One region of the Brevundimonas sp. Root1423 genome, then DNA from elsewhere that is predicted to be linked to it. Evidence: riboswitches for the same ligand, from Rfam matches in the RefSeq annotation. Region 1 holds a riboswitch; the other holds the start of a gene.

Region 1 (5,433 bases):
TCAAATCCCTGCTGCGCAAGGGCGCGGACCAGGGCGCGGCGCCGGGGCCCATCGTCATCGCCGAACCGGCCGAGCGCGATCTGGCCCTGACTCTGGACGCCTTCTCGCAGGCGGTCGCCGAAGCCTACGACAAGCGGATGCCGCATGTCATGGCCGAGCACGCCTACCGGCTGGCGCAGTCGTTCTCGAAATTCTACGCCGCCTGCCCGGTGTTGATCGCGCCGGAGGAGGCGACGCGGGGTTCGCGGCTGGCGCTGTCGAAGGCGGCGCTGGACCAGCTGGAGACGGCGCTTCGCCTGCTGGGCATCGACACGCCGGAGCGGATGTAGGTTAGACTGGGCGCCTCACCGGAGCCGCCCATGTCGCTCGACGCCTATATCGCCGGCCTGCCCAAGGCCGAACTGCATCTTCACATCGAGGGCAGCCTCGAGCCCGAACTGATGTTCGAACTGGCCCAGCGGAACGGCGTGGCCATTCCGTTCGACAGCGTCGAGGCGGTGCGCGCCGCCTATGACTTTTCGAACCTGCAGGACTTCCTCGACATCTATTACGCCGGTGCGAACGTGCTGCTGACGCGGCGCGACTTCGAGGACCTGGCCTTCGCCTATTTCCAGCGCGCCGCGGCCGACAACGTCCGGCACGCCGAAATTTTCTTCGACCCCCAGACCCACACCGATCGCGGCGTCCCGTTCGAGGTCGTGGTCGAGGGTCTGATCGCGGGCATGGACCGGGCGAAGGCCGAGTTGGGCGTCACCTCCGGACTGATCCTCAGCTTCCTGCGGCATCTGACCGAGGACGAGGCCTTCGCCACTCTGGAGGCGGCGAAGCCGTATCTGCACCACTTCATCGGAGTGGGACTGGATTCGTCCGAGGTCGGCCATCCGCCGTCCAAGTTCAAACGCGTCTTCGCCGCCGCCCGCGACCTCGGCCTTAAGCTCTGCGCCCATGCCGGCGAGGAAGGTCCGCCGGCCTATGTCTGGGAGGCGCTGGACCTGCTGCAAATCGATCGTATGGACCACGGCAACCGCTCGATGGAGGACCCGCGTCTGGTCGAGCGGCTGGCTGACGAACGGATGACGTTGACGGTCTGCCCGTTGTCCAACCTCAAGCTCTGCGTGGTGAAGGATCTGAAGGACCATCCCGTGCCGGAGATGCTTCGTCGCGGCCTGCACGTGACCCTGAACTCGGACGATCCGGCCTATTTCGGCGGCTATGTGAATGAGAACTATCGCCAGCTGGCCGAGGCCGTGGGCCTGACGAGGGACCAGATCACGCTCTTGGCCCGCAACAGCTTCGAAGGGTCCTTCCTCAGCGACGCTGACAAGGCCGCCCGGATCGCCGAAGTGGAGGCGTGGGCCGCCCGTTCCGCTTGACTTCGCGCCGGAGTCGGGGCCTAGGTCCGCTCGCTCTCGCGGGAGAGATCGGGGCCTTTTCGGAGGCTTCGGAGCCGAAGGCGCAACCGCCCCGGAAACGCTCAGGCAAACGGACCGCGAGGACATTCGGACGCTGGAAAGTCGCTCTTCGGAGCGCGCCGACGGAGCAAGGCGACCTCATTGAGGACGTCGGAATCTCTCAGGCTTCAGGACAGCGGGGGCGCGAGGACGGCGGAGCTTCCGCCTCAACACGCGACCGCGAGAGTTCAGATGACCGACGAAGCCCTGAAGACCACGCCCCTCAACGCCGCACACCGCGCGGCGGGCGCCCGCATGGTGGGCTTCGGCGGCTATGACATGCCGGTGCAGTACGAGGGCGTGCTGGCCGAGCACCGCTGGACCCGCGAACACGCGGGCCTGTTCGACGTCTCGCACATGGGCCAGTGCAAGATCACCGGCGAGGACGCCGTCGCCCAGTTCGAACGCTTCGTCCCCGGCGACTATGCGATCCTGAAGGCCGGCAAGCAGAAATACAGCCTGCTGCTGAACGCCGAGGGCGGCATCATGGACGACCTGATGGCCGGCAAGCCCGACCACGACGGCCTCTATGTCGTGGTCAACGCCGGCAACAAGGACGCCGACTTCGCCTTCCTGCAGGCCAATCTGCAGGGCGATGCGACGCTGAAGGTCCTCGACGACCGCGCGCTGATCGCAATCCAGGGCCCCGAGGCCGCCGAGGTCATGGCCGCCCACGAGCCTCTGCTGGCCGAGATGGGCTTCATGGAATGCGCCCGGCTGATGCTGTTCGGCTGCGACTGCTTCATCTCCCGCTCGGGCTACACGGGCGAGGACGGCTACGAGATTTCCGTGCCTGCCGATCAGGCCGAGCGCGTCTGGAACGAGATCCTGAAGGACGCCCGCGTCAAGCCGATCGGTCTGGGCGCCCGCGACAGCCTGCGCCTCGAGGCCGGCCTGCCGCTGCACGGACACGACATCGACGCCTCGACCAGCCCGGTCGAAGGCGCCCTGACCTTCGCCCTGTCCAAGTCGCGCAAGGAGCGCGCGGACTTCAACGGCGCCGACCGCATCCTGAAGGAACTGGCCGACGGCCCGGACCGCGTCCGCATCGGCCTGAGCGTCAAGGAAGGCGCCCCGGCCCGTGAAGGCGCCGAGATCGCCGACATGAACGGAAACGTCATCGGCGCGATCACCTCGGGCGGACCCTCGCCGACGCTGGGCCGCAATATCGCCATGGGCTATGTCCCGCCGAAGTTCGCCGAGCTGGGGACCGATCTGAAGGTCATCGTGCGCGGCAAGCCCGCCGCGGCCGAGGTCGTCGCCACCCCCTTCGTCGCCCAACGCTACTATCGCAAACCGAAAGCCTGAGGATCGGACCGATGCATTTCTCCAAGGATCATGAGTGGGTTCGCTTCGATGGCGACGTCGCCACCGTCGGAATTTCCAAGCACGCCGCTGACGCCCTGGGCGACGTGGTGTTCGTCGAGACGCCGGACGCCGGCAAGACTGTCTCGAAGGGCGACAGCTTCGCCGTCGTCGAGAGCGTCAAGGCGGCTTCGGACGTCTACGCCCCGGTCTCGGGCGAGGTGATCGAGGGCAACGCCGCCCTCGCCTCCGCCCCGGAAACCGTCAACGCCGATCCCGAAGGCGAAGGCTGGTTCGCGAAGATCAAGGTGTCCGACGCCTCGACCGACGGCCTGATGGACCGCGCCGCCTACGACGCCTTCCTCGCCACCCTCTGATGTATCGGCCCGGCGCCTTCGTCGAGGATGACCCCGCACAGCTGGCTGCGCTGATCGGCGCCAGCCCGCTGGCGAGCCTTGTCGTCCACGCCGAAGGCCGCCTGCTGGCCGCCCACGCTCCGCTTTTGGCCGAGCATGGCGCTGACGGCCGGATCACGGCCCTTGTCGGCCATGTCGCGCGCGCCAATCCTTTCTGGCAGGCGCTGACGGAAGGCGCGGAGGTGCTGGCCATCTTCACCGGCCCCGACGCCTATGTCTCGCCATCGATGTATCCGTCCAAGCAGGTCCACGGACGAACGGTTCCGACCTGGAACTATGCCCGGGTTGAGGCGCGCGGCCGGGCCTGCGTCGAGAGCGACCCCGCCCGGGTGCGCCCCTATTTCGAACGCCTGACCGAGGCGCTTGAGCGCGACCGGTCAGAGCCGTGGGCGGTCGACGATGCGCCGGAGCCCTATATCGAAAAGCTGCAGCATGCCCTCGTCGGCCTGCGGATCGAGATCGACGATATCCGCGGCGCCCTCAAGATGAGCCAGAACCGCAGCGCCGACGATTTCGCCGGCGTGCGCGATGGACTTGCCGCCTCCTCCTCCCTTTCCGATCGGGCCGTCAGCGCGCTGATGACCCACAACGCCAGACTGGACTGAGATGCGTTACCTCCCCCTGACGCCCGACGACCGATCCGCCATGCTGGCGGCCATCGGAGCCAAATCCATAGACGACCTGTTCGTGGACGTGCCCAAGGCGGCGCATCGCGACGGCTTCGTCGACCTGCCCCGCGTGGCGGGCGAGCTGGAGGTCGAGCGGGCGCTGGGCGCCATGGCCGCGCGGAACACGTCGGCCGGCTCGGCGCCCTTCTTCTGCGGAGCCGGCGCCTACAAGCACCACGTCCCGGCGACGGTGGACCACGTGATCCAGCGGTCGGAGTTCCTGACCAGCTACACACCCTATCAGCCGGAAATCGCCCAGGGCACGCTGCAGTATCTGTACGAGTTCCAGACCCAGGTCGCGAACCTGACCGGCATGCCGGTAGCCAACGCCAGCCTCTATGACGGCTCGACCGCCATGGCCGAGGGCGTGCTGATGGCCACCCGCGTCACCCGCCGCAACAAGGCGGTCATCTCGGGCGGGGTGCATCCGCACTATGTCCGCGCGACCGAGACCGTGGTCCACGCCGTCGGCGTCGAGACCGAGGTCCTGCCGGCCGCAATCGACGCCGAGGCCGATGTCATCGCGCAGATCGGTCCCGACACCGCCTGCGTCGTCGTCCAGACCCCGAACGTGTTCGGCACGGCCACCGACGTGACGAAGATCGCCGAGGCGGCCCACGCCGCCGGCGCCCTGCTGATTGTCGTCGTCACCGAGGCCGTATCGATGGGCCTGCTGAAATCGCCGGGCGAAATGGGAGCCGACATCGTCGCCGCCGAGGGCCAGTCGATCGGCAACGCCCTGAACTACGGCGGACCCTACGTCGGCCTGTTCGCCTGCCGAGAAAAGCTGGTCCGCCAGATGCCCGGCCGCCTGACCGGCGAAACCGTCGACGCCGATGGCGAACGCGGCTTCGTCCTGACCCTGTCGACCCGCGAGCAGCACATCCGCCGCGACAAGGCGACGTCGAATATCTGCACCAACTCGGGCCTGTGCACCCTGGCCTTCACCATCCACATGAGCCTGCTGGGCGAGACGGGGCTGCGGAAGATGGCCCTGTTGAACCACGAGAAGGCGCTGGCGACCCGTGACGCCCTGGCGGCCATCCCGGGCGTCGAGATCCTGACCACGCGCTTCTTCAACGAGTTCGCCGTGCGCCTGCCCAAGCCCGCCGCCGAGGTGGTCGAGCAGCTGGCCGCCCACCGCATCCTCGCCGGCGTGCCCTACAGCCGTCTGGCTCCGGAAGCCGGCATGGACGACGTCCTGCTGGTCGCGGCGACCGAGATGACCATGGACGCCGACATCAAGATCCTGGCGGGTTCGCTCGCCAAGGTCCTGTCGGTCTGAGGAGCGGAACGATGAGCACCATGAACACTGTCGGCCGCCCCACCGCCCCCAACGCCGTGGACCATGACTACAAGCACCCGACCCTGACCGGCGGGCGCGGCCTGCTGCAGAACGAGCACCTGATTTTCGAGAGCGACGGCTGGGGCAAGACCGGCGTGGATCTGCCGGAACCGAAGACGGACGGGTCCGATCTCGGCGATCTTGTCCCACTATGTGCGCCTGTCGCAGAAGAACCACGCCATCGACCTGGCCATCTATCCGCTGGGCTCGTGCACGATGAAGCACAACCCGCGCCTCAACGAGAAGAT
Region 2 (5,433 bases), on a different contig from region 1:
TAAATGACCGACCTCAGAACTGTCCTGGGCGAAGCGGTCGGGGCCGCCTTCGCCGCCGAAGGCGTGGACCCCTCGCTGGGACGCGTCACGACCTCGGATCGCCCCGACCTGGCGGATTTCCAGTCGAACGGGGCGCTGGCCGCCGCCAGGGCGCTGAAAGCCAATCCGCGCGAGCTTGCGGCCCGGGTCGCCGAGCGGCTGGCGGGTGATCCGCGCCTGTCCTCGGTCGAGGTGGCGGGACCAGGCTTCATCAATCTCAAACTGGCGGACTCCGCCCTGTCGGCCCGGGCCGCCGAAGTGGCCGCCGACGCCGGACATTCGGGCGCTTCAACGGTCGCCACGGCGCGCAAGGTCATCATCGACTTCGGCGGCCCGAACGTGGCCAAGCCGATGCACGTCGGCCATTTGCGCTCGTCGATCATCGGCGAGAGCCTGAAACGCATCTTCCGCTTCCGCGGCGACACGGTCTGGGGCGACGCCCATTTCGGCGACTGGGGCTTCCAGATGGGCCTGCTGATCGTCGCCGTCGGCGACGAGGGCAAGGCCGACGGCTTCCTCGCCGAGGGTGACGGTCCCTTCCCGGCGCAGAGCCCGGTCTCGCTGGAAGACCTCGAACGCCTCTATCCGGCCGCCGCGGCCATGGCCAAAGAAGACGCCGGCTTCCGCGACCGCGCCCGCAAGGCGACGGCGGAGCTGCAGGGCGGTCGCCCGGGCTACCGGGCGCTGTGGGCCCATTTCGTCGCCGTCAGCCGCACGGCGCTGGAGCGTGAGTTCGGCGCCCTGGGCGTGACCTTCGACCTGTGGAACGGCGAGAGCGACGCCGATCCCGTGATGGCCGAGATGATCGCCCACCTCGAGAAGACCGGCCTGCTGGTCGAGGACGACGGCGCCCGGGTGGTGCACGTGGCCAGGCCCGGAGAAACCCGCAAACGCAAGCTGGCCGACGGCTCCGTTATCGAGGCGCCCAGCCCGCCGCCGCTGCTGGTCATCTCGTCAGAGGGTTCGGCCATGTACGGCACGACCGACCTCGCCACGATCCTCGACCGACGCAAGGCCATCGACCCCGACCTGATTCTCTACGTCGTCGACGAGCGCCAGTCGGAGCATTTCGAACAGGTGTTCCGCGCGGCGTATCTCGCGGGTTACGCCGCCGAGGGTTCGCTGGACCACCTCGGCTTCGGCACCATGAACGGGCAGGACGGCAAGCCGTTCAAGACCCGCGCGGGCGGGGTGCTGAAGCTGCACGACCTGATCACCATGGCGGTGGAGAAGGCGCGCGACCGACTGCACGAGGCGCATCTGGGCGAAGATCTGACCGAGGCCGAGTTCGAGGCCACCGCCCACAAGGTGGCGGTCGCGGCGCTGAAATTCGCCGACCTGTCGAACAGCCGGACCACCAGCTACGTCTTCGACCTCGACCGCTTCATGAGCTTCGAGGGCAAGACCGGACCGTATCTTCTGTATCAGGCGGTGCGGATCAAATCCCTGCTGCGCAAGGCCGCCGAACAGGGCGCGACGCCCGGGCCCATCGTCATCGCCGAACCGGCCGAACGCGACCTGGCCCTGACGCTGGACGCCTTCTCGCAGGCGGTCGCCGAAGCCTATGAGAAGCGCATGCCCCACGTCGTGGCCGAGCATGCCTACCGGCTGGCGCAGTCGTTCTCCAAATTCTACGCCGCCTGCCCGGTGCTGATCGCGCCGGATGAGGCGACCCGAGGTTCGCGACTGGCGCTGTCGAAGGCCGCTCTGGACCAGCTGGAGACGGCCTTGCGCCTGTTGGGCATCGAGACGCCGGAGCGGATGTAGGCTAGACTGGCGGCTCGTTTCCGGAGCCGCCCATGTCGCTCGACGCCTATATCGCCGGCCTGCCGAAGGCGGAGCTTCATCTCCATATCGAAGGCAGCCTCGAGCCCGAGCTGATGTTCGAGCTGGCGCAGCGGAACGGCGTGACCATTCCGTTCGACAGCGTAGAGGCTGTGCGCGCCGCCTACGCCTTTTCCAACCTGCAGGACTTCCTCGACATCTACTACGCCGGGGCGAACGTGCTGCTGACGCGGCGCGACTTCGAGGATCTGGCGTTCGCCTATTTCGGGCGCGCGGCGGCGGACAACGTGCGGCACGCCGAGATTTTCTTCGACCCCCAGACCCATACCGACCGGGGCGTGCCCTTCGGGGTCGTCGTCGAGGGGTTGATCGCCGGCATGGACCGGGCCCGCGCCGAACTGGGCGTGACCTCGGGCCTGATTCTCAGTTTCCTGCGGCACCTGTCGGAGGAGGAAGCCTTCGCCACGCTCGAGGCGGCGAAGCCGTATCTGCGTCACTTCGTCGGGGTGGGGCTGGATTCATCAGAGGTGGGACACCCGCCCTCGAAATTCGAACGCGTCTTCGCCGCCGCCCGCGCGCTGGGCCTCAAGCTCTGCGCCCACGCCGGCGAGGAAGGTCCGCCGGCCTATGTCCGGGAGGCGCTGGACCTGCTGCACATCGACCGGATGGACCACGGCAACCGCTCGATGGAAGATTCGCGTCTGGTCGAGCGGCTGGCCGACGAACGGATGACGCTGACGGTCTGCCCGCTGTCGAACCTCAAGCTCTGCGTGGTGAAGGACCTCAGGGACCACCCCGTACCCGAAATGCTGCGGCGTGGTCTGCACGTCACCCTGAACTCCGACGATCCGGCCTATTTCGGAGGTTATGTGAACGAGAACTATCGCCAGCTGGCGCGGGCCGTGGGGCTGACGCGGGAGCAGGTCACCCTGCTGGCGCGCAACAGCTTCGAGGGCTCGTTCCTGGACGAGGCCGGAAAGGCCGCGCGGATCGCCGAAGTCGAGGCATACGCCGCCCGTCCCGCTTGACACCGACCCGGAGTCGGGGCCTAGGTCGCGGCGCTCTCGCGGGAGAGATCGGAGCCCTTTCGGGGGCTCCGGAGCCGAAGGCGCAACCGCCCCGGAAACGCTCAGGCAAACGGACCGCGAGGACGTACGGACGCTGGAAAGTCGCTCTCCGGAGCGCGCCGACGGAGCAAGGCTGGTCAGGGTTCTGGCGGCCGGAATCTCTCAGGCTTCAGGACAGCGGGGGCGCGAGGACGGCGGAGCTTTCCGCCCCAAGACGCGACCGTGGAGCCTGAACATGACCGACCAACCCCTGAAGACCACGCCCCTCAACGCCGCGCACCGCGCGCTCGGCGCCCGCATGGTGGGCTTCGGCGGCTATGACATGCCGGTGCAGTACGAGGGCGTGCTGGCCGAGCACCGCTGGACCCGGGAGCACGCCGGCCTGTTCGACGTCTCGCACATGGGCCAGTGCAGGATCACCGGCGAGGACGCGATCGCCCAGTTCGAACGGTTCGTGCCCGGGGACTATGCGGTCCTCAAGGCGGGCCGGCAGAAATACAGCCTGCTGCTGAACGCCGAGGGCGGCGTCATGGACGACCTGATGGCCGGCAAGCCAGATCATGACGGCCTCTATGTCGTGGTCAACGCCGGCAACAAGGACGCCGACTTCACCTTCCTGAAAGCCAATCTGCAGGGCGACGCGACGCTGAAAATCCTCGACGATCGCGCCCTGCTGGCCGTCCAGGGGCCCGAGGCCGCCGAGGTCATGGCCGCGCATGAGCCGCTGCTGGCCGAGATGGGCTTCATGGACTGCGCCCGGCTGATGCTGTTCGGCTGCGACTGCTTCGTTTCGCGGTCGGGCTATACCGGCGAGGACGGCTACGAGATTTCCGTTCCGGCGGATCAGGCCGAGCGCGTCTGGAACACGATCCTGAAGGACGCCCGGGTCAAGCCGATCGGCCTGGGCGCCCGCGACAGCCTGCGCCTCGAGGCCGGCCTGCCGCTGCACGGCCACGACATCGACGCCTCGACCAGCCCGGTCGAGGGCGCCCTGACCTTCGCCCTGTCGAAGTCGCGCAAGGAGCGTGCGGACTTCAACGGCGCCGACCGCATCCTGAAGGAACTGGCCGACGGCCCGTCGCGGATCCGTGTCGGCCTGAGCGTCAAGGAAGGCGCCCCGGCCCGCGAAGGCGCCGAGATCGCCGACATGGACGGCAAGGTCATCGGCACGGTCACTTCGGGCGGCCCCTCGCCGACGCTGGGCCGCAACATCGCCATGGGCTATGTCCCGCCGCAGTTCGCCGAACTGGGCACGGACCTGAAGGTCCTGGTGCGCGGCAAGCCCGCCGCGGCCGAGGTCGTCGCCATGCCCTTCGTCGCCCAACGCTACTATCGCAAACCGAAAGCCTGAGGATCGGATCGATGCATTTCTCCAAGGATCACGAGTGGGTTCGCTTCGACGGCGACATCGCCACCGTCGGAATCTCCAAGCACGCCGCTGACGCCCTGGGCGACGTGGTGTTCGTCGAGACGCCGGAGGCCGGCAAGTCGGTCTCGAAGGGCGACAGCTTCGCCGTCGTCGAGAGCGTCAAGGCGGCTTCGGACGTCTACGCCCCCGTCTCGGGCGAAGTGATCGAAGGCAACGCCGCCCTCGCCTCCGCCCCGGAAACGGTCAACGCCGATCCCGAAGGCGAAGGCTGGTTCGCGAAGATCAAGGTGTCGGACACCTCGACCGACGGCCTGATGGACCGCGCCGCCTACGACGCCTTCCTGGCCACCCTCTAAGCCCTTTCACGCACGGATCTCCCCGCCATGCGCTACCTCCCGCTGACGCCCGACGACCGCTCCGCCATGCTGGCGGCCATCGGCGCGAAATCCATCGACGACCTGTTCGTGGACGTGCCTGAAGCGGCGCGTCGCGACGGCTTCGTCGACCTGCCGCGCGTGGCGGGCGAGCTGGAGGTCGAGCGGGCGCTGGGAGCCATGGCGGCCAAGAACGCCTCGGCCGGCTCCGTGCCCTTCTTCTGCGGGGCGGGGGCCTACAAGCACCACGTCCCGGCGACGGTGGACCATGTGATCCAGCGGTCGGAGTTCCTGACCAGCTACACGCCCTACCAGCCGGAAATCGCCCAGGGCACGCTGCAGTATCTCTACGAATTCCAGACCCAGGTCGCGAACCTGACCGGCATGCCGGTGGCCAACGCCAGCCTCTATGACGGCTCGACCGCCATGGCCGAGGGCGTGCTGATGGCCACCCGCGTGACCCGCCGCAACAAGGCGGTGATCTCGGGCGGGGTGCATCCGCACTATGTCCGGGCGACCGAGACGGTGGTGCACGCCGTCGGGGTCGAAACCCAGGTTCTGCCCGCCGCCGTCGACGCCGAGGCGGAGGTGATCGCCCAGATCGGGCCGGACACCGCCTGCGTCGTGGTCCAGACCCCGAACGTGTTCGGCACGGCGACGGACGTCACCAAGATCGCCGAGGCGGCCCACGCCGCCGGGGCTCTGCTGATCGTGGTGGTCACCGAGGCCGTGTCCATGGGCCTGCTCAAGTCGCCGGGCGAAATGGGGGCCGACATCGTCGCCGCCGAGGGCCAGTCGA

The links. Region 1 has a riboswitch for glycine ahead of gcvT (glycine cleavage system aminomethyltransferase GcvT). Riboswitches for the same ligand answer to the same signal wherever they lie in the genome.
Region 2: linked by a shared signal. The riboswitch ahead of gcvT (glycine cleavage system aminomethyltransferase GcvT) and the one ahead of gcvT (glycine cleavage system aminomethyltransferase GcvT) in region 1 are both predicted to bind glycine.

What each region holds. Positions count from the first base shown of each region.
Region 1 covers NZ_LMFL01000034.1:15,868-21,300, forward strand. Annotated here, with positions in the region: gene argS (arginine--tRNA ligase) at 1-329, shown strand, start outside; gene ASD25_RS18520 (adenosine deaminase) at 360-1,373, shown strand; glycine riboswitch at 1,403-1,500, shown strand; glycine riboswitch at 1,505-1,590, shown strand; gene gcvT (glycine cleavage system aminomethyltransferase GcvT) at 1,644-2,759, shown strand; gene gcvH (glycine cleavage system protein GcvH) at 2,771-3,133, shown strand; gene ASD25_RS18535 (FMN-binding negative transcriptional regulator) at 3,133-3,777, shown strand; gene gcvPA (aminomethyl-transferring glycine dehydrogenase subunit GcvPA) at 3,779-5,125, shown strand; partial or broken gene gcvPB (aminomethyl-transferring glycine dehydrogenase subunit GcvPB) at 5,137-5,433, shown strand, end outside.
Region 2 covers NZ_LMFL01000038.1:6,212-11,644, reverse strand. Annotated here, with positions in the region: gene ASD25_RS20520 (hypothetical protein) at 1-3, shown strand, start outside; gene argS (arginine--tRNA ligase) at 4-1,806, shown strand; gene ASD25_RS20510 (adenosine deaminase) at 1,839-2,852, shown strand; glycine riboswitch at 2,882-2,979, shown strand; gene gcvT (glycine cleavage system aminomethyltransferase GcvT) at 3,127-4,242, shown strand; gene gcvH (glycine cleavage system protein GcvH) at 4,254-4,616, shown strand; gene gcvPA (aminomethyl-transferring glycine dehydrogenase subunit GcvPA) at 4,644-5,433, shown strand, end outside.